Regions from separate parts of the Janthinobacterium sp. PLB04 genome, predicted to be linked through region 2. Evidence: predicted binding sites of a transcription regulator. Region 2 holds the regulator's gene; each other region holds the start of a gene.
The links. The regulator FNR, encoded in region 2, switches genes on or off when oxygen is low (the NO sensors DNR and NnrR bind a similar motif). The targets are predictions, from matches to a motif close to TTGATNNNNATCAA.
Positions count from the first base shown of each region.

Region 1 (5,454 bases), 2.5 Mb from region 2:
CCCAGGTGGCGCCCGTGGGCTTGTTGTCCTGGAAATCGACGCCGGCCGTCACCAGGGTGCCGGGGCGCACGTCCGCCTCGACGATGACCATGCCCACCGTCTTGCGTTCGTGATACATGTCCAGGTAGGAATCGCGTTTTTGCCAGGCCAGGGCTGTGCGCGCGCGCACGCTGCCCTCCGCGTTGAGCGGCGTGGAGAGGTCGGCCTCGACGCGCTGATCATCCCAGCGGCCCATGATCAGGCCGGCGCTGGCCTGGAATTCCTTCGTCGGCCGCTTGCGCATCATGTTGATGGTGGCCGACGGGTCGCCCGTGCCGCCCATCAGGCCGGTGGCGCCGCGCACGACCTCGATGCGGTCGTACAGGATCGTGTCTTGCAATGGCGCATTGCCGCCGCGCGCCATGCCGTCGATCTGGATATTGTCGATGCCGAAGCCGCGCGCATAAAAGGTCGTGCGCTCCGTATCGTTCTGTCCCACCTGGATGCCCGTCGTCTGTGCCAGCGCCTGGTCCAGGCGCACGGCGCCCAGGTCGTCGAGCAGCTGGCGCGTGATGACGCTGACCGATTGCGGCGTTTCGCGCAAGGACAGGTCCATGCGCGTGGCGCTGCGCGCTTCGCCCGCCGTGTATGACTGCGTGCCTTCCGTGGTAGCCGTCGACTGGCCCAGCACGGTGACGGCTGGCATGGTGACGTCGGCCGCAGCGGCGTCGGCAGCCTGTGCCGGCAGGACCACGCCGGCGGCAAGGCTCAGCAGGGCGATGTGCAGCAGGCGGGGGAGGGGGCGCAAGGCGGGCTGGTGCGAAGAAGAAAATACGGTAGTCGATTGCATCATTGTCCTGGAATATTGTAGTCGTGTGTTTTCCTATCTCGTCTGGCGAGGTGCACAGTAGCTGGGGGGATGGCGTGATGCTGGCCCGTGGTCTGGCTTGGATAGCAGTTCCACCGCAAGGCCCGGCGCGGTCGGGCAGTGGAAAAGAAGGGCGCGCGATTCCCGTCACTTTCGTGAATAAGAATCATTATCAATATAGGCGATATTTGCCAAATAATCAAGCGTGCGCACCAAAAGAGTGCAGGCAGGAGTGCAGGCAGACCCGGGGCGGCGCATCGGCGGGCCTTCTGCGATAATGCAGGCGCTGATAAAATATTTTCCTCATTGAAAGAAATGCATGCGTACATGGATCGCTTGTGCCGGATGGTTGTGTGTCGTGTCGCTGGGCCAGGCCCAGGAACACGCGCCGCCGCCGGCTGTTCCCACGCCGCTGCAGAGCGCCAGCGTGCCCGCCGCCGCCGTATCGCCACCCCTTGCGCCTGCCACGCCTGCCATACCCGCCGCGGCACCGGTATCGGCACCGGCGCCAGCGGCGAGCGCAGACGAAGCCTTGCCACCGCAAATGGTGACGATCACGGCCAGCAGCGACGCCAAGGCGCCGCGCATCCGTTTCACGGCTTACCGCGAAAGTTATCTGACGGCCAGGAAAGTGTGGCAAGTGTCGAGCGGCAGCGTGGTCATGGCCCTGCGCCTGATTCCGGCCAAGCTGAGCGCCACCATCGACGACGTGCGTGTGGCCTTGCAAGGCAATGGCGCGCCCGTGCCGATCAAGGTCTCCAGCGGCGGGGTGTTTGTCGTGCCGCTCAACGATGACATCGCCGCGCAGGACGGCACTTTCCTGGTGAACAAGGGCAGGGGGGAGCTGACGGCGAATATCGTCCTCCAGCCGTCTGTGGCGCGCGATGCCTGGAACGTCACGCGCGTGGGGCAAGTCTTGCAGGACGCCAGGCGTGCCGTGCGGGCCATCACGCCATGGTACAAGCGGCCGTTCGCCAGCGATGTGCAATCGCTGGCGTTTTGCGCGGCCGAGCGGGGCAGCGCCTTGCAGTTGATGGATGGCGAGCAACTGATCGCCACCTTGCCCATGAACGAGTCGGCCGTGAACGACATCAACCAACCCGTGTTCTGCAAGATTTTCGACGGCGAAGACAAATACCCGGGACACTACCGCGTCGTCATGCCCGAGCAAGCCACGGTGCTGCTGCTGTAGAGGTCAGTTTGGCTGGCGCTGCACCATTTCCAGCGCCGCCGCCAGGGCCAGGTCCATCGTGGCCTGGTGGAAGATCAGCCATTGCGGCAAGAGCGACAGCGCATGGCGGCCCTGTTCCAGGTCGCCTTCATCGACGGCGGCCCAGGCATGGTGCAAGCCGCTGAGCACGCGCGCATGCTGTTCGCGGTGGTTGGCCAGCGAAGGAAAGGCGATCTGCTCCATCAAATCCTCTTCCTCGCGAAAATCGCGTTCGACGGCCGCGATCAGTTCGCGAAACGCCACGCTGAAATGCTGGTCGCCCAACTGCTGCAGCCGCGCCAGCTCCTGAAACAGCGCCTCATGCGCCTCGTCGATGACGGGAACCCCCAGCGCCATCTCATCCTTCCAATGCGATTTACCCATGCCGATGCTCCAGGTTAAGTCCGTCACGGTGCGAAGCGGACTGTTCCAGTTTGGGCGCAGCAAAGGTGGAAATCCATGATCTGGATCAAAAGTGTGGTGAAGAGGGAAGGAAGGCAATACGAAAAAAGCAAAGAAGATAAGGGAACAAATCCCCACCCGCAATCAAGCGGTTTTCATCGATGCGACGTGTTACCGAGCGCCGCTGAAAAACGCCGCTGGCAAGGCGTCTTTGACGCAGACAGTACGCGAGTACGGCAAGTCAAAGCAACGCAGTCAGCGGTGTTTTCTCAGCCGCGCGTATTATTGCTTAGGCCAGTGGGCCCACATGCCTTGCGCATCGACATTCGGCACCTGCAATTGCTGCCCGGCGGACGTTTGCATCGTATCCCTCAGCACGAGGGGCACGAGCATCAAGGCCGACAGGGCAAGGCAGGCCAGCACTTTGAGTGTCAACATGGTCGTCTCCTGATGAGCCGGTGGCGGCGCGGGGTTGCGGCGCCTGCCGGTCACTTCAATCGCGTACGCATATCTTTATTCCATGCTTGCAGTTTAGCCCACCTGGTCGTAACTTCAACTTATTGCTGTGATGCACTGCACCAGTTCGCCTGCTGCCAGGGGCTATTTCGCCTTGCGCCCGCGCCGTGGCTTGCCTGCCGGGGGCAGGAAGGAATCGAACCACACTTGCGTCAATTGCCGCGTATTTTTCGCCGCTTCGCGCTTGACGGCGGCCGTGGCATGGCCGCGCGCCGTGTTGGCGATGCGGTTGGCGGCGCTCAGGTACATGCTCATCCAGGGGTTTTTCATGGCTAGCCTCGCAGACTGTGGGTGGGGCGGCGCGGATATGTCTCCATGCCGCCATGCCGCTACTGTAGTCCGATGGCAGGCGCTGACTGTGCGCCTGCCCACATAGCCGGGCGGCGCCGGGGGCGGGCTGATGTAGATCAATACACGTCGCGACGGTAGCGTCCGGCCGCCAGCAAGGCATCGAGTCCCTCCTGGCCCAGTACTTCTTGCAGTACAGCATCGATTCCTGTCGCCATGCCTTGCAGGCTGCCGCACACGTAGACGATGGCCCCTTGCGCCAGCCAGTCGCGCAGTTCGCCGGCGCTGGCGCGCAGGCGGTCTTGCACGTATTGCTGTGTTTCACCATCGCGCGAAAAGACACGGTCCAGGCGCGCAAGGTGGCCAGCGTCCAGCCAGCCTTGCAACTCTGCGCCGCAGATACTGTCAAAAGCTTGCTGGCGCTCGCCGAACAGCAGCCAGTTGCGGGCCAGTCCCGCCCGCTGGCGCGCGCGCAAATGCGCACGCAAGCCGGCCAGGCCGGAACCGTTGCCGATGTAAATGCAGGGCACGTCGACCAGGGCGGGCGCGAAGGCGGGATTGGCTTGCAGGCGCAGGCGGATGGGGGTGTCCAGCGGGGCGAAGCGCGTGAGCCAGCCGGAACAGACGCCATAGCCCTGGTTGTCATCGCCCGCATGGCGCTCCTGACGCACGAGCAATTGCAGTTCGCCATCGGATGGCAGCGAAGCGAGCGAATAGCTGCGCGGCGCGTGATGGGCACTGCCTGCCTCGCCATCGCTGCCGTCCGCATTGCATGGGATGATTTCCGCCAGCGCGCCCGCGTCCCAGGTGGTATCGGCCGGACCCGTCAAGGTGATTTCATGCAGTTCGCCGCCCAGGCTGCCCGGGTTGAGCAGCACGCGGCGCGTCAGGCGCCACTCGGCATATGACGCTTCTTCCTGCACGCCGATGGCGTCGATGGCGCTGCCGCTGCAGCGGGCCAACGCTGTGGACCAGCTGGCCAGGGCGGCGGGGTCGTGCTTGTCCACTTCGATCAGGGGGAACAGGGGCGTGGCGCCCAGCGCCTGCAATTGTTGCGCCAGCGTACGGCCAAAGCCGCAGAAGGCGCTGTAATGGCGGTCGCCCAGGGCCAGCATACCGAATTTCAGGCCCGCCAGCGGCGTGCCGGAGGTGGCTTGCAGCAGGCGCGCGAAGCGGCGCGTGCCATCCGGCGCCTCGCCTTCGCCAAAGGTGCTGGCGACGATCAGGGCCCGTTCGTACTGGCGCAGTTGCGCGGGATCGAACTGGTCCAGCGATTGCACGTCGACGGCCACGCCCGCCTGTTGCAGGGCGCGCGCGCTTTCCAGGGCCAGGCGCTCGGCCTGGCCCGACTGGCTGGCGTAGGCTACGAGGGTGGGCAGGCCCGTGTTCGCCTGGTCCGGCGCACCGGCGCCCAGCATGGCCCGCTGCGCCTGCACGGCCCGTTTCGCCTTGCGGCGGCCCAGGTACAGCATCCAGCCCGTGATGGCGAACAGGGGCAGGCCCAGGCTGGCCAGGGTGACGATGATACGGCCCGGCAAGCCAAAATACGTGCCCATGTGCAGCGGATAAATGATGTTGACGAGGCGCGAACCCAGCGCCTGCTGGCTGTACGGTTCGTTTTCCGTCACCGTGCCGTCGGCCGGCAGGATGTTCATGCGGCTGCGCGCCCGCTCATGCGGCGCATCGCTGGCCAGCCACGTGAATTGCACGGCTTCGCTGGCGCGTGTCGGCAGGCGCACGCTGGCCAGGGTCCAGCCGGGGGCATGCTGCTGGAAGCTGCTCCAGGCCGGGCCGATGTCGACGGCCGGTATTTCCTTCTTCTCCTTGGACTGGCCTTTCTTGCCGGGCGCCTGCGCCTGTGCCATCCTTGGCGGCTTGCCGGCCCAGGCGTCGATATTGTCGCGCACCACGTCATAGCTCCAGTAAATGCCCGTCAGGGTCAGCGCCACGTAGACGACCAGGCACCAGGTACCGGCCACGGCGTGCAGGTTCCACAGGAAGGAGCGGCCTTTCAGGGCAGAGTCGAAGGTGAGCCAGGTGCGCCAGTCCAGCGGACGGCGGGGCCAGCGCAGATACAGGCCCGATAATGCCAGGCCCAGCAGGCACAGGGCCAGCGCGCCCGCTACTTGCCGGCCCGGATCGCGGGGCAGCAGCAGCCAGCGGTGCAGCGATTCCGTCCACTCGAAAAAGC
Region 1 covers NZ_CP088968.1:2,783,952-2,789,405, forward strand. The annotation lists gene LSO07_RS12405 (TonB-dependent siderophore receptor) at 1-829, opposite strand, end outside; gene LSO07_RS12410 (hypothetical protein) at 1,167-2,039, shown strand; gene LSO07_RS12415 (bacteriohemerythrin) at 2,043-2,441, opposite strand; gene LSO07_RS12420 (hypothetical protein) at 2,742-2,897, opposite strand; gene LSO07_RS12425 (hypothetical protein) at 3,060-3,245, opposite strand; gene LSO07_RS12430 (PepSY domain-containing protein) at 3,383-5,454, opposite strand, start outside.
Region 1: LSO07_RS12415 (bacteriohemerythrin) is a predicted target of FNR. The motif match lies at 2,517-2,530, and genes of this name have one in related genera.

Region 2 (5,454 bases):
CATCAGCACGATGTCGTAGCGCAGCGCTTCCGTGCGCAGCCGTTCCACGGCTTGCAAGCCGTCGCCCACCACGTCCAGGGTGGCGCCCATGTGTTCGAGGATGCCGCGCGCCACGGCCTGGTTCAAATGATTGTCTTCCACCAGCAGGAAATGCACGCCGGCCAGTTCCGTGCCCAGCGGCTGGTGCAGGATGCGCTGCTCGCCGCCGTCATTCTTGGCGATCAGCGCCTGGTGCAGGGCATCGAACAGGCTGGAGCCCGTGATCGGCTTCATCAGCACGACATCGGCCTCGGCCGCGCTGGAGATTTCCTCCAGGTGGTTGCGGGCGAAGGCGTTGACCATCACCACGATGGGCTGGCGCTGGCCGCTGGCCGCCTGGCGGATGGCCTTGGCCGTGGCCAGTCCGTCCATCACGGGCATGTGCCAGTCGGCCAGCACCACGTCATACGGCTGCTGCTGCGCCAGGCGTTCGCGGTACAGTTCGATGGCGGCAAAGCCGGAGTCCACTTCGTCGGCCAGCCAGCCCCACGCCTCGATCAGCTTGACGATCAGTTCGCGCGTGGTGCGGTTGTCGTCGGCCACCAGCAGGCGCAGCTGGCCCAGGGCCGGCGTGCGCCGCGTTTCGGCCGGCTGCGCCAGCATCTCGAAGGGCACGCTGAACCAGAAGCGGCTGCCCTTGCCTTCGCTGCTGGCGACGGCGATGTCGCCGCCCATCATGTGGATCAGCTGCTTGCTGATGGCCAGGCCCAGGCCCGTGCCGCCGAAGCGCCGCGTGATGCTCTGGTCGCCCTGCGAAAACGCGGCAAACAGCTGCTGTTGCTGCAGTTCCGTCATGCCGATGCCCGTGTCGCGCACTTCGAAGCGCAGCCAGGCGCGCCCGTTTTCGCTCTCGGCCAGGCTGACGGCCACCACCACTTCGCCGCTCTCGGTAAACTTGATGGCGTTGCCGGCCAGGTTGACGAGAATTTGCTGCAGGCGCTGGGCGTCGCCCACGAGGCGCCGCGGCACGTCGGGCTCGACGGCGATGGCCAGTTCCAGTTCCTTTTCGCCCGCATTCATCGTCATCGTCGTGGCCAGGGTATTCATGACTTCGTCGAGGTCGAATTCGACGGGTGACAATTCCATGCGGCGCGCCTCGATCTTCGAATAGTCGAGTACATCGTTGAGGATGCCCAGCAGCGACTGGCCCGCCACTCTGACCATGGTCAGGTACTTGCGCTGTTCCGTGTCGAGCCTGGTATTGCCCAGCAAATACACCATGCCCAGCACGGCATTGAGGGGCGTGCGGATTTCATGGCTCATGTTGGCCACGAAATCGCTCTTTGCGCGGTTGGCCGCCTCGGCCCGGTCGCGTTCCTGCTCCAGCTCCGCCGCGCGCGCTTCGAGTTCCTGCTGCAGGCGGTCGCGTTCGCTCATCAGGCCATTGAACGCTTCCGTCAGTTCGCCGATCTCGTCGCGCTGCTGTACCGGCACGGGGGTGAAACGGCTGCCGCTGGTGCGCAGGGCCAGCAGGGTGTCGCGCAGGCGCACCAGCGGCGACAGCAGGCGTACGGTGACCAAGCCCAGAACAAAGGCGGCCAGCAGCGAAGCGAGGATGCTCCACAGCACCAGCCGGTACAGTACGCCATCGAACGGTTCGAAGGCATCCTCGACGGGCAGCGAGGCGGCCAGCAGCCAGTTCACGGATTTCAGGCGCTTGAAGCTGTTGACGGCCGTGATGCCGCGGCTGTTGGTGCTGACCATGCTGCCTTCGCCATCCTCCTTCAGCAGCTGGGTGGTCGTCAGGTTGGCGTTCGGCTTGCGCGGCTGCAGCAAACGGCTGGTATCGGGGTGCAGCACATAGCGCGGCACGGCGCCGCGCGTGAGGATGAAGTAATAGCCGCTCTTGCCGATCTTTTCCGAGCGCAGGCGGCCCAGCAGATTGTCCTTGTACAGGCGCAGCACGCCGATCACCACGCCGGCCACCTGGCCATCGGCGGCCAGCACGGGCGCCACCATCTGCACGATGGGCATGCCGCTCGACTTGCCCAGCATCGGCTCGGTAATCATGGGCTGGCGCGTGCGCAGGACGGTCTGGAAATACTCGCGCTCGGCGACGTTGATGCCGGCGCGCCCCGCCACTTCCGGCATGTCGGCCACGATGGCGCCATGCGCATCGAGCACCAGCACGTCGTCGAACAGCACCAGCATCGAGCGGCGCGCATAGTATTCGCGCAGTTTGGCGGGCTGGGCGATCAGTTCCGGCGGCTGCTGCCTGGCCGTCAGGGTGACAATCTGCAGCAGCATGCCCAGCTTGTCGTCGAGCTCGGCAGCGGTGCGGCTGATCAGGGATGACTGCTGGCTCAGCAGTACTCGGGTGAAGTCGTCGCGCATGTGCTGCACCTGGATCATGGTGACCAGCGCGATCATGGCGATCGAGGTCAGGCTGGTGGCCAGCGCGACTTTTGCTTTAATGCCGAGAGGCTTCATGATTTCCTTTTCAGTGCCGGGCGGCACAGGCGGCAGATAATGCTGTCAGGAATTTTCCTATCAATACCCCAGCTTGGCAAGCGCCGCCGCGCAAATTGCCCGCCCCGTATGGGCTTTTGACGATGTTGCCATATAATTAAAGGCTGGACGTCGTTTATTCGCCGAATTTACGGTGAAATTGGCATACGGCAACCCTGTATGCAGCTGTATGCAGTAAACTTGTTGTTGCATTTTCTAAAAGGTACCGACATGACTGAAGCGCTACTCACTCCCACCTTGCCCACCGTGAACGTGGAGGCGTTGCGTGCACGATGCTCGACCTGCAGCATGCATCAATTGTGCCTGCCGATGGGCCTTGATGTGGGCGACATGGATAGGCTGGACCAGATCATCGGCCGCCGCCGCAAGATCGTGCGTGGGGCCTCGCTGTTCCGCATCGGCGACTCGTTCCAGAACCTGTACGCGATCCGCCTGGGGCACTTCAAGACCTACCAGATCAATCCGGGTGGCGAAGAGCAGGTGACGGGTTTCCAGATGGCCGGTGAACTGCTGGGCATGGATGCCATCAGCGCCGACCGCCACCACTGTAATGCCGTGGCGCTGGAAGACAGCGAAGTGTGTGAAATTCCGTTTTCCAGCCTGGAACAATTGCTGGGCAATATGCCGACCCTGCTGCGTCATTTCCACCGCATGATGAGCCAGGAAATCACGCGCGAGCAAAGCGTCATGCTATTGCTGGGCAATATGCAGGCGACCCAGCGTTTTGCCGCCTTCATCGTCAACCTGGCATCGCGCTATGAAGCACGCGGCTATTCGGGCAGCAATTTCCAGCTGCGCATGTCGCGCGAGGAAATCGGCAACTACCTGGGTCTGACCATCGAAAGCGTCAGCCGCTTATTGTCGAAATTCAAGAAGGAAGGCTGGCTGCGCGTCTCGAACCGCGAGATCGAAATCCTGCAGCCGGCCAAGTTGAAAGCCATTACGGCCGGTACGGACACCTGCAAGTAACAGCACCGTCAAAACCTGCTGCGCGTCGCGCTTTGCGGCCTGCGATGCTCGCTGGATCGGCGCGCCCGTGCATAGCACAGCTGCGCTTCTCAACCACAAATCACTGCCGCTCGCGACGGTTTTCCCGGCGCTGTACGTTAAAGCTCTTCATCCGCGTGCAGCGCGATGCTGCGTTGCAGGGGCCAGGTCCAGATGCCGGACAGGCGCCACTCGCGTTTGTCGTTTTCCACCAGCACTTGCCAGCGGCTGCGCTCGAGCATCGGCAGTGCTACGGAAAAATTGCCGGCCGCATCGGGCTGCACCAGCAGCTTGATATCCTTTTCGGGCAGGGTCGCATGCGCCAGGTGCAGCTGCAGCGGCGCCTGATAGGCCTTGCCGAAGCTGTGCACGGAACCACTGAGGCGCGCTGCAGCCACGTCATATGACAGGCGCGTATCCATGGCCAGGTCGCTGGCGATCGTGTCGCGCTTCAAATCCTGGTTGATCGCCTTGCCCTGCTTGTAATAATCGCCCACCACCAGCGCATCGGGCTGCGTAAACGCGATATAGCCCATGAAGCTGCCGACGACCACGGACAGGCCGGGACCGATCATCAGCAGCCATGGCCAGCGATGCTTGTACCACGGTGCAACGGGTGCTTGCAGTTTCAGACTGTCGGACATGATATTTCTCCTGTTTGATCAGCCAGCCCCCGCATGGGGACCGGCCTTCCTGCAACTTCGTGGCGGCGGCGAGGGCACCCGGTCCCCGTCCGCCTTTCCTTGTTAACGTGGCACGATGAATACCGCGCTTTCACGCACATGCAGCGATGGATCGTCCAGCGATTGCAATTCGATCGCAATCTTGTTCGAGCCCTTCTCGCCGACGCCGTGCGGCACGCGCAGGCGGATCGGCCAGCCCAGCGTTTCCGTCGGCTGCAAGGTCACTTCTTCGCGCGTCAGCAAGGTCAGGCCCGGCAAGCCGGAAGCGCTGATTTTAAAATGCTGGCTTTGCTCGGACGTATTCATGATCTGCAGGCGGTAGACGTTTTCGATCATGCCGTCCTCCACTTCGCGCCCCATCGAACCGCGATCGCGGATCACGTCCATTTTCAGGGGCGTGCGCAGGGCCAGCGAGGTACACACGGCGATGATGATCAGGGCCAGGATGGAAGTGTAGATCAAGACGCGCGGGCGCATGGCGCGCTGGCGTATCTGCTTCGAATTGAAGTTGTTTTCCATCGCATGGTCGGTGCTGTAGCGTATCAGGCCACGCGGCCGCTCGACCTTGTCCATCACGCTGTTGCAGGCATCGACGCAGGCGGCGCAGCCGATGCATTCATACTGCAGGCCGTTGCGGATATCGATGCCGGTCGGACACACCTGCACGCACAGGGTGCAGTCGATGCAATCGCCCAGCTTGTCGTTGTTGCCGGCCTTCTTGCTCATGGCGCCACGCGGTTCGCCGCGCTTGGCATCGTAGGTGATGATCAGCGTGTCCTGGTCGAACATGGCGCTCTGGAAGCGCGCGTACGGGCACATGTATTTGCACACCTGCTCGCGCAGCCAGCCCGCGTTGCCGTAGGTTGCAAGGCTGTAGAACAAGACCCAGAACCATTCCCAGGGGCCGAAATTGAGGGTGGTCACCGACTGCGCCAGTTCCTTGATCGGCGTGAAGTAGCCGACAAAGGTAAAGCCCGTCCACAGGGCGATGGCGCCCCATACCAGGTGCTTGGCCGTTTTCTTGAAGGCCTTGCGCACGGAGGGGCCCTGCTTGTCGAGGGCCATGCGCGCGCTGCGCGTGCCCTCGATGCGGCGTTCGACCCACAGGAAAATTTCCGTGTATACCGTTTGCGGGCAGGAGAACCCGCACCACACCCGCCCGGCAATGGCCGTGACGAGGAACAACAAATACGCACAGATGATCAGCAGGGCCGCCAGATAGATGAAATCCTGGGGCCACAGCACGACGCCGAAAATGTAGAACTTGCGCGTGGTC
Region 2 covers NZ_CP088968.1:270,447-275,900, reverse strand. The annotation lists gene LSO07_RS01090 (response regulator) at 1-2,469, opposite strand, end outside; gene fnr (fumarate/nitrate reduction transcriptional regulator Fnr) at 2,719-3,477, shown strand; gene LSO07_RS01080 (FixH family protein) at 3,615-4,139, opposite strand; gene ccoG (cytochrome c oxidase accessory protein CcoG) at 4,242-5,454, opposite strand, start outside.

Region 3 (5,454 bases), 2.3 Mb from region 2:
GACGGGGCGGTGATAGCCCATCACGCGGGTCCAGATTTCGCAGCGCTGGCGTTCGGTGTCGAGCAGGGTGATGGCGGGAGTGAAGTCGGGACGTGCGTTCATGGCGTTTCCTTGAGTGGGTGAGCGAGATCGGACTGCTTGCGCGCGATCAGTTCCGCGTCGCAGGTGGGACAGAATTCATGTTTGCCGGCCAGGTAGCCGTGGCGCGGGCAGATGGAAAACGTGGGCGTGACCGTGATGTAGGGCAGCGAGAAGCGGCTCAGGGCGCGTTTCACCAGCTCGCGGCAGGCATTCGCGTCCGACAGCGCTTCCGTCATGTACAGGTGCAGCACCGTGCCGCCCGTGTACTTGCGCTGCAGCGCGTCCTGCAATTCCAGCGCCTCGAACGGGTCGTCCGTATGGCCGACGGGCAGCTGCGACGAATTCGTGTAGTACGGGTTGTCGACCGTGCCCGCCTGCAGGATGGCGGGGAAGCGCTTGCGGTCTTCGCGGGCGAAGCGGTAGGTCGTGCCTTCGGCCGGCGTCGCTTCCAGGTTGTACATATGGCCCGTCTCTTCCTGGAATTGCACCATGCGGGCGCGCACGTGGTCGAGCAGGCGCACGGCCAGCGCATGGCCCTCGGGACTCGTGATGTCATGGGCGTCGCCGCTGAAATTGCGGATCATTTCGTTGATGCCGTTCACGCCCAGGGTGGAGAAGTGGTTGCGCAGTGTGCCAAGGTAGCGCTTCGTGTACGGGAACAGGCCTTGCTGCATCAGTTCCTCGATGGTGCGGCGCTTGATTTCCAGGCTGGTCTTGCCCAGTTCCAGCAGGCGGTCCAGGTCCGCCATCAGGGCTGGCTCGTCGCCGCGCCATCGGTGGCCCAGGCGCGCGCAGTTGATCGTCACCACGCCCAGGGAACCCGTCTGCTCGGCGGAACCGAACAGGCCGTTGCCCCGTTTCAGCAGTTCGCGCAAGTCCAGCTGCAAGCGGCAGCACATGGAGCGGATCATGTTCGGCTTGAGTTCCGAATTGATGAAGTTCTGGAAGTAGGGCAGGCCGTAGCGGGCCGTCATCTCGAACAGGCGTTCGGCGTTTTCGCTATGCCAGTCGAAATCCTCGGTGATGTTATAGGTGGGGATGGGGAAGGTGAAGACTCTGCCCTTGGCATCGCCCGCCATCATGATCTCGATGTAGGCGCGGTTGATCATGTCCATCTCCACCTGCAGCTCGCCATAGCTGAAATCCATCTCCTGGCCGGCGATGACGGGAATCTGCTCGCGCAGGTCGTCCGGGCAGGCCCAGTCGAAGGTGAGGTTGGTGAACGGCGTCTGCGTGCCCCAGCGCGATGGCACGTTGAGGTTGAAGATCAGCTCCTGCATGTACTGGCGCACGTCTTCGTAGCGCAGGCTGTCCTTGCGGATGTAGGGTGCCATGTAGGTGTCGAAGGAGCTGAACGCCTGCGCGCCGGCCCACTCGTTTTGCAGGGTGCCGAGAAAATTGACGATCTGGCCGATGGCGCTCGACATGTGCTTGGGCGGACCTGATTCGATCTTGCCCGGCACGCCATTCAAGCCTTCGTGCAGCAGGGTGCGCAGCGACCAGCCGGCGCAATAGCCGGCCAGCATGTCGAGGTCGTGGATGTGCAGCGCCGCTTCGCGGTGCGCCGCGCCCACTTCCGGCGGATAGACCTGGTCCAGCCAGTAGTTGGCGATGACCTTGCCCGACACGTTGAGTATCAGGCCGCCCAGCGAGTAGCCCTGGTTGGCGTTGGCGTTGACACGCCAGTCGCGCCGCTCCAGGTATTCATTGATGGACGCGGCGACATCGACTTGGCCGCGTGTGGGGGAAACTGCATTTGTCGTCATGAAACCTCCAATAAACACAACATGCGGTGTTTTTATGGAGATTAATCACTAAATATAGTGGCGTCAAAGGGCGCGTGCTGTTGCGTGACGAATCCTTGATGCAGGTGAAAAAAGCGCCCCCGTTTACTTTTTCGCGCGGCCCTGGCGCAGGATGAAGCAGCTCAGGCCAAAGTACGCGGCGGCGCAGACGGCGATGCTGATGACGGAGGCGGGCAGCACGTGCGCCCAGATTTCCAGCGGCGAGAAGGTGCTCCAGCTGGCGACGCGGATATCGAAGGTGACGTAGTTCGCCAGCAGCCAGTAGACGGCCAGCAGGCCCGTGCTGATGGCGGTCTGGCGCGGCACCGGCATGGCGCGGCGCGCGAAGACGGCTTGCAGGAACAGCAGCAGCACGCCCGGATACGCGCCCAGTATCTCGGGCGACAGGATGGAGAGCTTTTCTTCGACATAGCCGTCGGCGGGCGCGGCCCACTGCACTTGCAGCACGGTGAGGAACAGGGTGAGCAGGAAGATCAGCAGCGGTTTGCGGGGCATGGCGGGCAGTCGAAGAGGGAGAAAAGTGGGGCATTTTACAGCCAGGTCAAGCAAGTTGAACGCGCGCCAGCCATGCATGCATTCCTTCACCTGCGTCAAGGACTGGGCAGCATGGGCGGGGCTATAGTCTGCACCCTGAGCCGATACAGGACTGTGAATATCATGATGCTTGAATCAACCACCGCCACCCGCGTGGCCGGACCGCTGGAACTGGTCTGCCCCGCCGGCAGCCTGCCCGCCTTGAAAGCAGCCGTCGACAATGGCGCCGACACCGTTTACCTGGGCTTTCGCGACGCCACCAATGCGCGCAATTTCGCCGGCCTCAATTTCGACGAGAAGGCCATCGCCGAGGGCGTGCGCTACGCCCACCAATATGGGCGCAAGGTGCTGCTGGCGCTGAATACCTATCCGCAGCCGCACAACTGGGCCGTGTGGCGCAGCGCCATCGACCGCGCCGCGCAGGCCGGCATCGACGCCATGATCGTGGCCGATCCGGGCCTGATGGCCTACGCAAGTGAGCATCACCCGCAGCTGCGCCTGCACCTGTCCGTGCAGGGCTCGGCCACCAACTACGAGGCCATCAATTTTTACCATGAGCACTTCGGCATCGCCCGCGCCGTGCTGCCGCGCGTGCTGTCGATGGCGCAGGTGGAGCAACTGATCGCCAAGACGGAAGTCGAGATCGAGGTCTTCGGCTTCGGCTCCCTGTGCGTGATGGTCGAAGGGCGCTGCGCGCTGTCGTCGTATGCGACGGGCGAGGCGCCGAATACCCATGGCGTGTGCTCGCCGGCGAAATCCGTGCGTTGGCTGGAAACGCCGAACGGCCTCGAATCGCGCCTGAACGGCGTGCTGATCGACCGCTATGCGCCCGGCGAAAACGCCAGCTATCCCACCCTGTGCAAGGGCCGTTTCGAAGTCAATGACGAAGAGTATTACGCCATCGAGGAGCCGGCCAGCCTGAATACCCTGGCGCTGCTGCCGCAACTGATCGCCATGGGCGTGCGGGCCGTGAAGATCGAAGGACGCCAGCGCAGCCCCGCCTACGTGGCGCAGGTGACGCGCGTGTGGCGCGAGGCGATCGACGCCTGCCGCGAAGGTAATGCGCGCTACGCCGTCAAGCCGGGCTGGATGGCGGCCATGGACAAGCTGGCCGAAGGCCAGCAGCACACATTAGGTGCTTACCACAGATCTTGGAAATAGAGGATGAACATGCTGAAGCTTTCACTGGGCCCCTTGCTGTACTACTGGCCGCGCGCCACCGTCTTCGAGTTTTACCAGCAGATCGCCGGCACCGCCGTCGATATCGTGTATCTGGGCGAAACCGTCTGCTCGCGCCGGCACGAGGTGCGTCTGGCCGACTGGCTCGATATCGCCGACATGCTGGCCGCCGCCGGCAAGGAAGTGGTGCTGTCGACGCAGGCGCTGATCGAGGCGGGCGCCGAACTGGCGACCCTGCGCCGCATCACGGGCAATGGCCGCTACGGCGTCGAGGCCAACGACATGGGCGCCGTGCACTGCATGGAAAAGGGTACGCCCTTCGTCGCCGGCCCCCATTTGAACCTGTTCAATGGCCCCAGCCTGCAATTGCTGGCGCGCCTGGGTGCGCGGCGCTGGGTGATGCCGCTGGAAATGGGGCAGACGGCGCTGGCCGAGATGCAGCGCCAGAAGCCGGAAGGGCTGGAGACGGAAGTCTTCGCCTACGGTCGCATGCCGCTGGCGTTTTCCGCGCGCTGCTTCACGGCGCGCAACCGCAACCTGCCGAAGGACGATTGCGGCTACAGCTGCCTGGAAGAGCCGGACGGCCTGCTGCTGCGCACGCGCGACGAAGTGCCATTCCTGGTACTGAATGGCACGCAGACGCAGTCGGCGCTGGTCTACAACCTGGTGCGAGAACTCGACGCCATGCGCGACATGGGTGTGGCGGTGGCGCGCATCAGCCCGCAAGCCATGCATACGGAACAAGTCATCGCCATCTTCGACCGCGCCCGCCGCGGGCAGGTCAGCGGCATCGGCGCCCAGGCCCAGCTGGCGGCCTGCCAGCCGGCAGGCGCCTGCGACGGCTACTGGCACGGCCAGCCCGGCATGGAACAGCACGCCGCACATTGAACGCATCGAAAGGAAGCACCATGCAAGATCAACTGGAAAGATTGCCGATCCCGGCCAAGCCTCCCATGAGCAAGCCCGGCGTGTCGTACCGCTTGCCGGAACCGCTGGCCGAATTGCTGTCCAAGCTGCCCCCGTATCCCGCCTCCTGGCTGTTCGTGCAAGGCTTGAACCGACTGCTGGCGCCGCAATTGCCCGACGACGTGCGGCGCAGCCTGGAAGGGCGCAGCCTGCGTTTGCGGCTGCTGGACGCGGGCATCGCCTTCGATTTCGAGTGGCAGGGCACGGTGTTCGTGGCCGAGCGCTATGTCGACGTGCCGGACCTGTGCATCGCGGCGAGCGTGCATGATTTGATGCTGCTGGCGCGGCGCCACGAAGATCCGGACACCCTGTTCTTCAGCCGCCGTTTGAGCCTGGAGGGCGACACGGAACTGGGCTTGCTGTTCAAGAATACGCTCGACGCCATCGAGTTGCCGCCGTTCGACCTGCAGGCGCTGGGACCGCGCCGCGTGCTGGCGCATCTGCGCGACCGGGGCGCGCGCGAAGGCTGAGCTGGAAAAGGGAGGGCAGGCGCTCAGTGGCGCTCAGTGGCGCTCAGTGGCGTTCAGTGGCGGCAGTGGCCGCAAGCGCCGCTGCACGATGCCAGCTGTTCTTCATCCGTCGCTTCGCCCATGAAGCCGGCGTCGTTGACGGCGGCCAGCAGGCGTTCCTGCGTGGCCAGACGTTCGTCGAACTGCACCGTGGCGCCATGCCGCGCCAGCGAGACGCACACGGTGCTCACGCCCGTTACGGCTTCGAGCGCGCCCGTCAGCCTGTCGGCGCAGCCTTCGTGATCCATCCCGATAATATTCAAGCGCGCTGTCTGCATGTGTTCCTCTTGTTTTTCAAATAAAAAAACAGCGTAGGCGAGGGGCGCGCATGCCGTCCAGAGCAGCACGCAAGATTTATTTCCTATTTGCGGTTTTGTTGA
Region 3 covers NZ_CP088968.1:2,598,719-2,604,172, forward strand. The annotation lists gene nrdD (anaerobic ribonucleoside-triphosphate reductase) at 1-102, opposite strand, end outside; gene LSO07_RS11530 (ribonucleoside triphosphate reductase) at 99-1,847, opposite strand; gene LSO07_RS11535 (hypothetical protein) at 1,971-2,381, opposite strand; gene ubiU (ubiquinone anaerobic biosynthesis protein UbiU) at 2,544-3,581, shown strand; gene ubiV (ubiquinone anaerobic biosynthesis protein UbiV) at 3,591-4,487, shown strand; gene ubiT (ubiquinone anaerobic biosynthesis accessory factor UbiT) at 4,508-5,035, shown strand; gene LSO07_RS11555 (heavy-metal-associated domain-containing protein) at 5,089-5,352, opposite strand.
Region 3: ubiU (ubiquinone anaerobic biosynthesis protein UbiU) is a predicted target of FNR. The motif match lies at 2,467-2,480, and genes of this name have one in related genera.

Region 4 (5,454 bases), 710 kb from region 2:
GTGTGCGTTACAGAAAGCGTATTCGGCAGGGATAGGGCCGTGGATGGGTATTTCCGGTGGCCGGGAAGTCATGGCGACCCGCCCGGCGGCGTATTGTTGGGGGGGGGCCGCGCGGCGTGGCACGGTCCGATTCTGTTGTTCAGTGTAGGACGATAATTTCTGGCAGGCAAGAAGTTCGGAAAGAAAACAAGCCGGCCAGCAACGCTTGCCGTGCAGCCAAAAAAAAAAGCCCCGGCGAGCGGGGCATGGGGTCAAGCAGGCCGCTTCGGCCCTGGTGCTCAGGCGCGCAAGGTGGACAGGATCGGTTGCAATACGGCAGCACCCAAGGCGGCGCTGCGGGCGCCGCTCCAGCCCGTTTGCGGGTCGGGATCGTTGGCGTTGTCCTTGAACGGCAGTTCCAGGGTCAGCGACAGGCAGCCAAAGGCGTGGGTGATATGGGGCGAACCCATGGTCAGCACTTCCGGCGTGAACGGGCCGTCTTCATAACCGTGTTCATCCTGGAAGTCGGGGCTGGCCACCTTGAAGTCGGCGATGAAGCGGTCTTGCTCGGCCTTTTGTGCCGGCGTGAAATTTTCCAGCGCATCGCTGCCAGCCACGAAGACGTAAGGCAAGCCTTCGTCGCCATGCACGTCGAGGAACAGATCGCAGCCGATTTCATGCATTTTTTGTTTCACCAGGAACACTTCCGGGCTGCGCTCCATCGTCGGCGTCATCCATTCGCGGTTCAGGTTGGCGCCGGCCGCGTTGGTGCGCAGGTTGCCGTGCACGGAACCGTCCGGGTTCATGTTCGGCACCACATAGAATACGGCGTCCTGCAGGCACTGGCGGGCAAACGGATTGGCCTGGTCCAGCAAGGCTTCGAGCATGCCTTCGACAAACCATTCGGCCATCGTTTCACCGGGATGCTGGCGCGCGATGACCCAGACTTTCTTCTCTGCATCGGCGTCGCCGACCACCAGCAGGTTCATGTCGCGGCCTTCCACGGTGCTGCCCAGGTCGATCAGGCGCACCAGCGGCGACGCTTGCGCGCTGTCGATCAGGGCCAGGTGGCGGTCCCATGGATACGGCTCGAAGTAGGCGTAGTACACGCTTTCTTCCTCGGGCGTGTGTTCGATAGTCATCACCGTGCCGTCAAAGCTGGTTGGCACGCGGAACCAGGTTTCGCGGTCGTAGCTGGCCACGGCCTGGTAATCTTTCCAGCCGTCCGGATAGGCCGATTTGCCGGCATTCATGAAGCGGATCGTGCACGCCTCGCCTTGCGCGCCTTGCAGGCGGAAGTAAAACCACTGCGTGATGTCGGCGTGGGAATCCTTGCGGATGTTCAGCTCGATGGATTGGGCATCGTCGGCGCGCAGCACCTCGATCGCGCCGGCGTCGAATTGCTGGCTGATTTTAATGGTCATGAGTGTTCCTGATAAAAACGTATGGGTTTTGCATCGTGTGCAATGGCGCGATGATACCTGTTTTGCGGTGGTCTTTGTGCTGGCGCAAACGACGACGGACTCGCTTTGCTAACGTGATAGCTCCGACACGGGGAGGCCATCATGGATGACAACGGCAAACACATACGCGAACTGGAAAAGAAAATCAGCGCCCTCAGCGATGCCTTGGCGCACCTAGGCAAGGGTACGACCTTGCAGGAATTGCTGCGCGTCATACGTTTCCCCGGCTATACGACGCCGGCCGAATTCACCTTCAATGTCGCCATCCTCGACACCATGCTGGTACAGGCCAATGCGCTGGAAAAGCTGGGACAGGATTTATTGGCAGGGGCCAAGCAGGTCGTCGCCATGAACAAGCAGTGAACGCAGTAGTGAGCAAATCCTGAACGCCTGGAAAATGGCCAGGGCAAGGCGCAGGGCCGCAGGCAGTACGAACGTAGGCCCAGGCCCTGCAATGCCGCCATGGACGTTTTGTCAGGTGTTCAGGCCGCCAAAACGTTCAAAAAACCAGGGCTCCACGTCCGGCGCCTGTTCATCTTCGCGCCGCAGGGTGGCCAGGATATGTTCCTCGGCCGCCGCGTAGGTAAGGCGGTAGAGGTCGCGGGCCAGCGCATACGCTTGCGTGCCGGGCCACGGTTCGGGCAGCAGTTCGACGGGCAGTTGCGGGTCGTGCAACTGCACACGGCGGTAGGCGTGCGTCAGCAGTGAGCGGATGACGAACGCTTGCTCCGCATCGAACACGGGCGCTTCTTGCAGCAGGGTCAGCAGCGGCTGGAAGCTGGCGATGAATTTTTCGTAGCCAGCCATCACTTCCGACAAGTCCCAGCAGTCGCCCACCATGTCACGCAGCGGGCGCGTGCTGACGCCCGGCAACTCTGTAGTGTGGCAAACATACAGCTTGCCCTGCACCTCATTGCGCACGAGGATATCTTCCAATGCTTCCGTATTGCTGGCAGGGTGGCCAAAGATACCCGGTGAAATCAGGCCATAGCCGGCCCACAATAATTCCTTGCGCAGCGCCCCCCGCTCGGCAGCGCCGATGCTGCCGGCCGGCCCGATCACCAGGGTCCAGCTGCCATCCCAGTGCACGACCAGCGGTGCATAGATGCGGCGATAGGCGCGTTCGAAGCGGGCCAGCGCCTCCGGGCGTATCGTATAGGCGCTGCGGCGGCCATCGCGCTGCGAGCTGAGCCAGCCTTCCTGCGCCAGGCGGAACACGCTGGTACGCAACAAACGGTCGTTGACGCCGAATGGCGCCAGCAGTTCGATCAGGCTACCCAGCCAGATGGCGCCGCCGCGCGGCACGATGGCGTCGCCAAAGATGGTCATCACCAGGGACTTCGAGCGCGGTGGGTCGCTTTCCAGGAAATCGGCTATCCATGCCGTGCAGCGGGTGTTCTTCATGTGGTTCCGGTCTGGCCGTGTTGCGGTCGAATCAATAAAAGCAGCAGTTTACTTGGCTGCGCGGGTAGCGCGGCAATAATTTGCCGGAAGCGCTGGTGGCGCTCTGTAGTGTTTTCTCATCAGCAATATCATACGCACAAAAAAGCTGCACAAGATACGAATTTTTAAAATGATTCATATCAAGTGTATGCAAATCGTTTTTTGTATCGTATTATCTGTTCATCGCACCGCGTTGCTGCGCAAAATCAAAGACATGGGAGACAGATCATGTACGCACAAATGGTTGAAACCGGCCTCAAGAACGTCCGTTCCCTCGACGACATGGGCCAGGAAGAGCGCGCTTTTCAGGCACGCATCGACGAAGGCATCAAGATCGAGGCCAAGGACTGGATGCCTGACGCCTACCGCAAGACCCTGATCCGCCAGATTTCGCAGCACGCGCACTCGGAAATCGTCGGCCAATTGCCCGAAGGTAACTGGGTCACGCGCGCGCCGACCCTGAAACGCAAGTCCATCCTGCTGGCCAAGATCCAGGACGAAGCGGGCCACGGCCTGTATCTGTACAGCGCCGCGGAAACCCTGGGCGTGTCGCGCGACGACTTGCTGGCCGCCTTGCACTCGGGCAAAGCCAAGTATTCCAGCATCTTTAATTATCCGACCCTGTCGTGGGCCGACATGGGCGCCATCGGCTGGCTGGTCGACGGTTCCGCCATCATCAACCAGATTCCCCTGTGCCGCTGCTCGTATGGACCGTATGCGCGCGCCATGATCCGCGTCTGCAAGGAAGAATCGTTCCATGCGCGCCAGGGCTACGACATCATGATGTCGCTGTGCAAGGGTACGCCGGCGCAGAAAGCCATGGCGCAGGATGCGCTGAACCGCTGGTGGTGGCCATCGCTGATGATGTTCGGCCCGTCCGACGCCGCCTCCGTCAACAGCGCCCAATCGGCGCAATGGCGCATCAAGCTGTTCTCGAACGATGAATTGCGCCAGCGCATGGTCGACCAGACCGTGCCGCAAATCGAATACCTGGGCTTGACCGTGCCCGATCCCGACCTGAAGTTCAACGCCGAAACGGGCCACTATGAATTCGGCGAGATCGACTGGTCCGAGTTCAACAATGTCCTCAAGGGCAATGGCCCATGCAACCGCGAACGCCTGCAAACGCGCGTGAAAGCGTATGAAGACGGTGCATGGTTCCGCGATGCCTTGGTCGCGTATGCAGACAAGCAAGCTGCTAACAAAGCGGCAGCGTAAATACATAAGACAGATAGGGGATAGCAACATGAGCAAAGAATGGCCTTTGTGGGAAGTTTTCATCCGCAGCCAGCACGGCCTGGCGCACAAGCATGTGGGCAGCCTGCACGCTTCCGACGCCACCATGGCGGTCAACCATGCGCGCGACGTCTACACGCGCCGCAATGAAGGCGTGAGTATCTGGGTGGTGCGCGCGGCCGATATCGTCGCCAGCAGCCCCGGCGACAAGGGCGCCCTGTTCGAGCCGTCGAACAGCAAGGTGTACCGCCATCCCACCTTCTTCCCGATGCCGGAAGAAGTCAAGAACCTGTGATGGGAGCGCCGGCAATGGATGACAAAGTTAACTACTTGCTGCGCCTGGGCGACAACGCCCTGATCCTCAGCCAGCAGCTGTCTCAGCTGTGCGGCAAGGGTCCCGCGCTGGAAGAAGACATGGCGCTGACCAACGTGGCGCTGGACTTGCTGGGCCAGACGCGTCTGTGGTTCAGCTATGCGGCCGAACTGGAAAACGCGGGCCGCGACGAGGACGACATCGCCTTCCTGCGCGACGCCCACGATTTCAAGAACTGCCTGCTGGTCGAACAGCCGAACGGCAATTATGCCGACACCATGATGCGCCAGTTCTTCTTCGACAGCTGGCACTACTTCCAGCTGCTGGAACTGACGAAATCGACGGATGCGCGCATCGTCGAAGTGGCGCAAAAGTCGATCAAGGAAGTGACCTATCACCTGCGCCGCAGCGGTGACCTGATCGTGCGCCTCGGCGACGGCACGGCCGACAGCCATGCCAAGACGCAGGCTGCCGCCGACAAGCTGTGGATGTACACGGGCGAGATGTTCAAGTACGACGCCGTCGACCAGGCCATGGTCGCCGCCGGCATCGCGCCGCCATCGGACGTGCTGCGCCGGGCTTTCCTGGAGCACGTGGCCGAGATCTTCGCCGAAGCGACGCTTGTCATGCCGGCGCCCGACGCCTGGATGCAAAAGGGTGGCAAGCAGGGCACGCACACGGAGCATCTGGGTTTTATCCTGGCCGAGATGCAGTTCCTGCAGCGTGCCTATCCCGGGGCGGAGTGGTAATGAACACGGCCGCTGGCGCTGCGGCGCTGGACGCCGCCCAGGTCTGGGCCTGGCTCGGCGACGTCGCGGACCCGGAAATCCCCGTCATTTCGGTGGTGGACCTGGGCATCGTGCGCGCCGTCGAAGTCACGGATGGCGACGCATGCATCGTGACGATCACGCCCACGTATTCGGGCTGCCCGGCCATGCAGGTGATCGCCGACGCCGTCACGGATGCCTTGCGCAGCCATGGCGTGGCCAAGGTGACCCTGGTGAACCAGCTGGCGCCCGC
Region 4 covers NZ_CP088968.1:5,977,316-5,982,769, reverse strand. The annotation lists gene LSO07_RS26440 (M14 family metallopeptidase) at 279-1,403, opposite strand; gene LSO07_RS26435 (hypothetical protein) at 1,545-1,805, shown strand; gene paaX (phenylacetic acid degradation operon negative regulatory protein PaaX) at 1,917-2,846, opposite strand; gene paaA (1,2-phenylacetyl-CoA epoxidase subunit PaaA) at 3,114-4,103, shown strand; gene paaB (1,2-phenylacetyl-CoA epoxidase subunit PaaB) at 4,132-4,416, shown strand; gene paaC (1,2-phenylacetyl-CoA epoxidase subunit PaaC) at 4,431-5,183, shown strand; gene paaD (1,2-phenylacetyl-CoA epoxidase subunit PaaD) at 5,183-5,454, shown strand, end outside.
Region 4: paaA (1,2-phenylacetyl-CoA epoxidase subunit PaaA) is a predicted target of FNR. The motif match lies at 3,016-3,029, and genes of this name have one in related genera.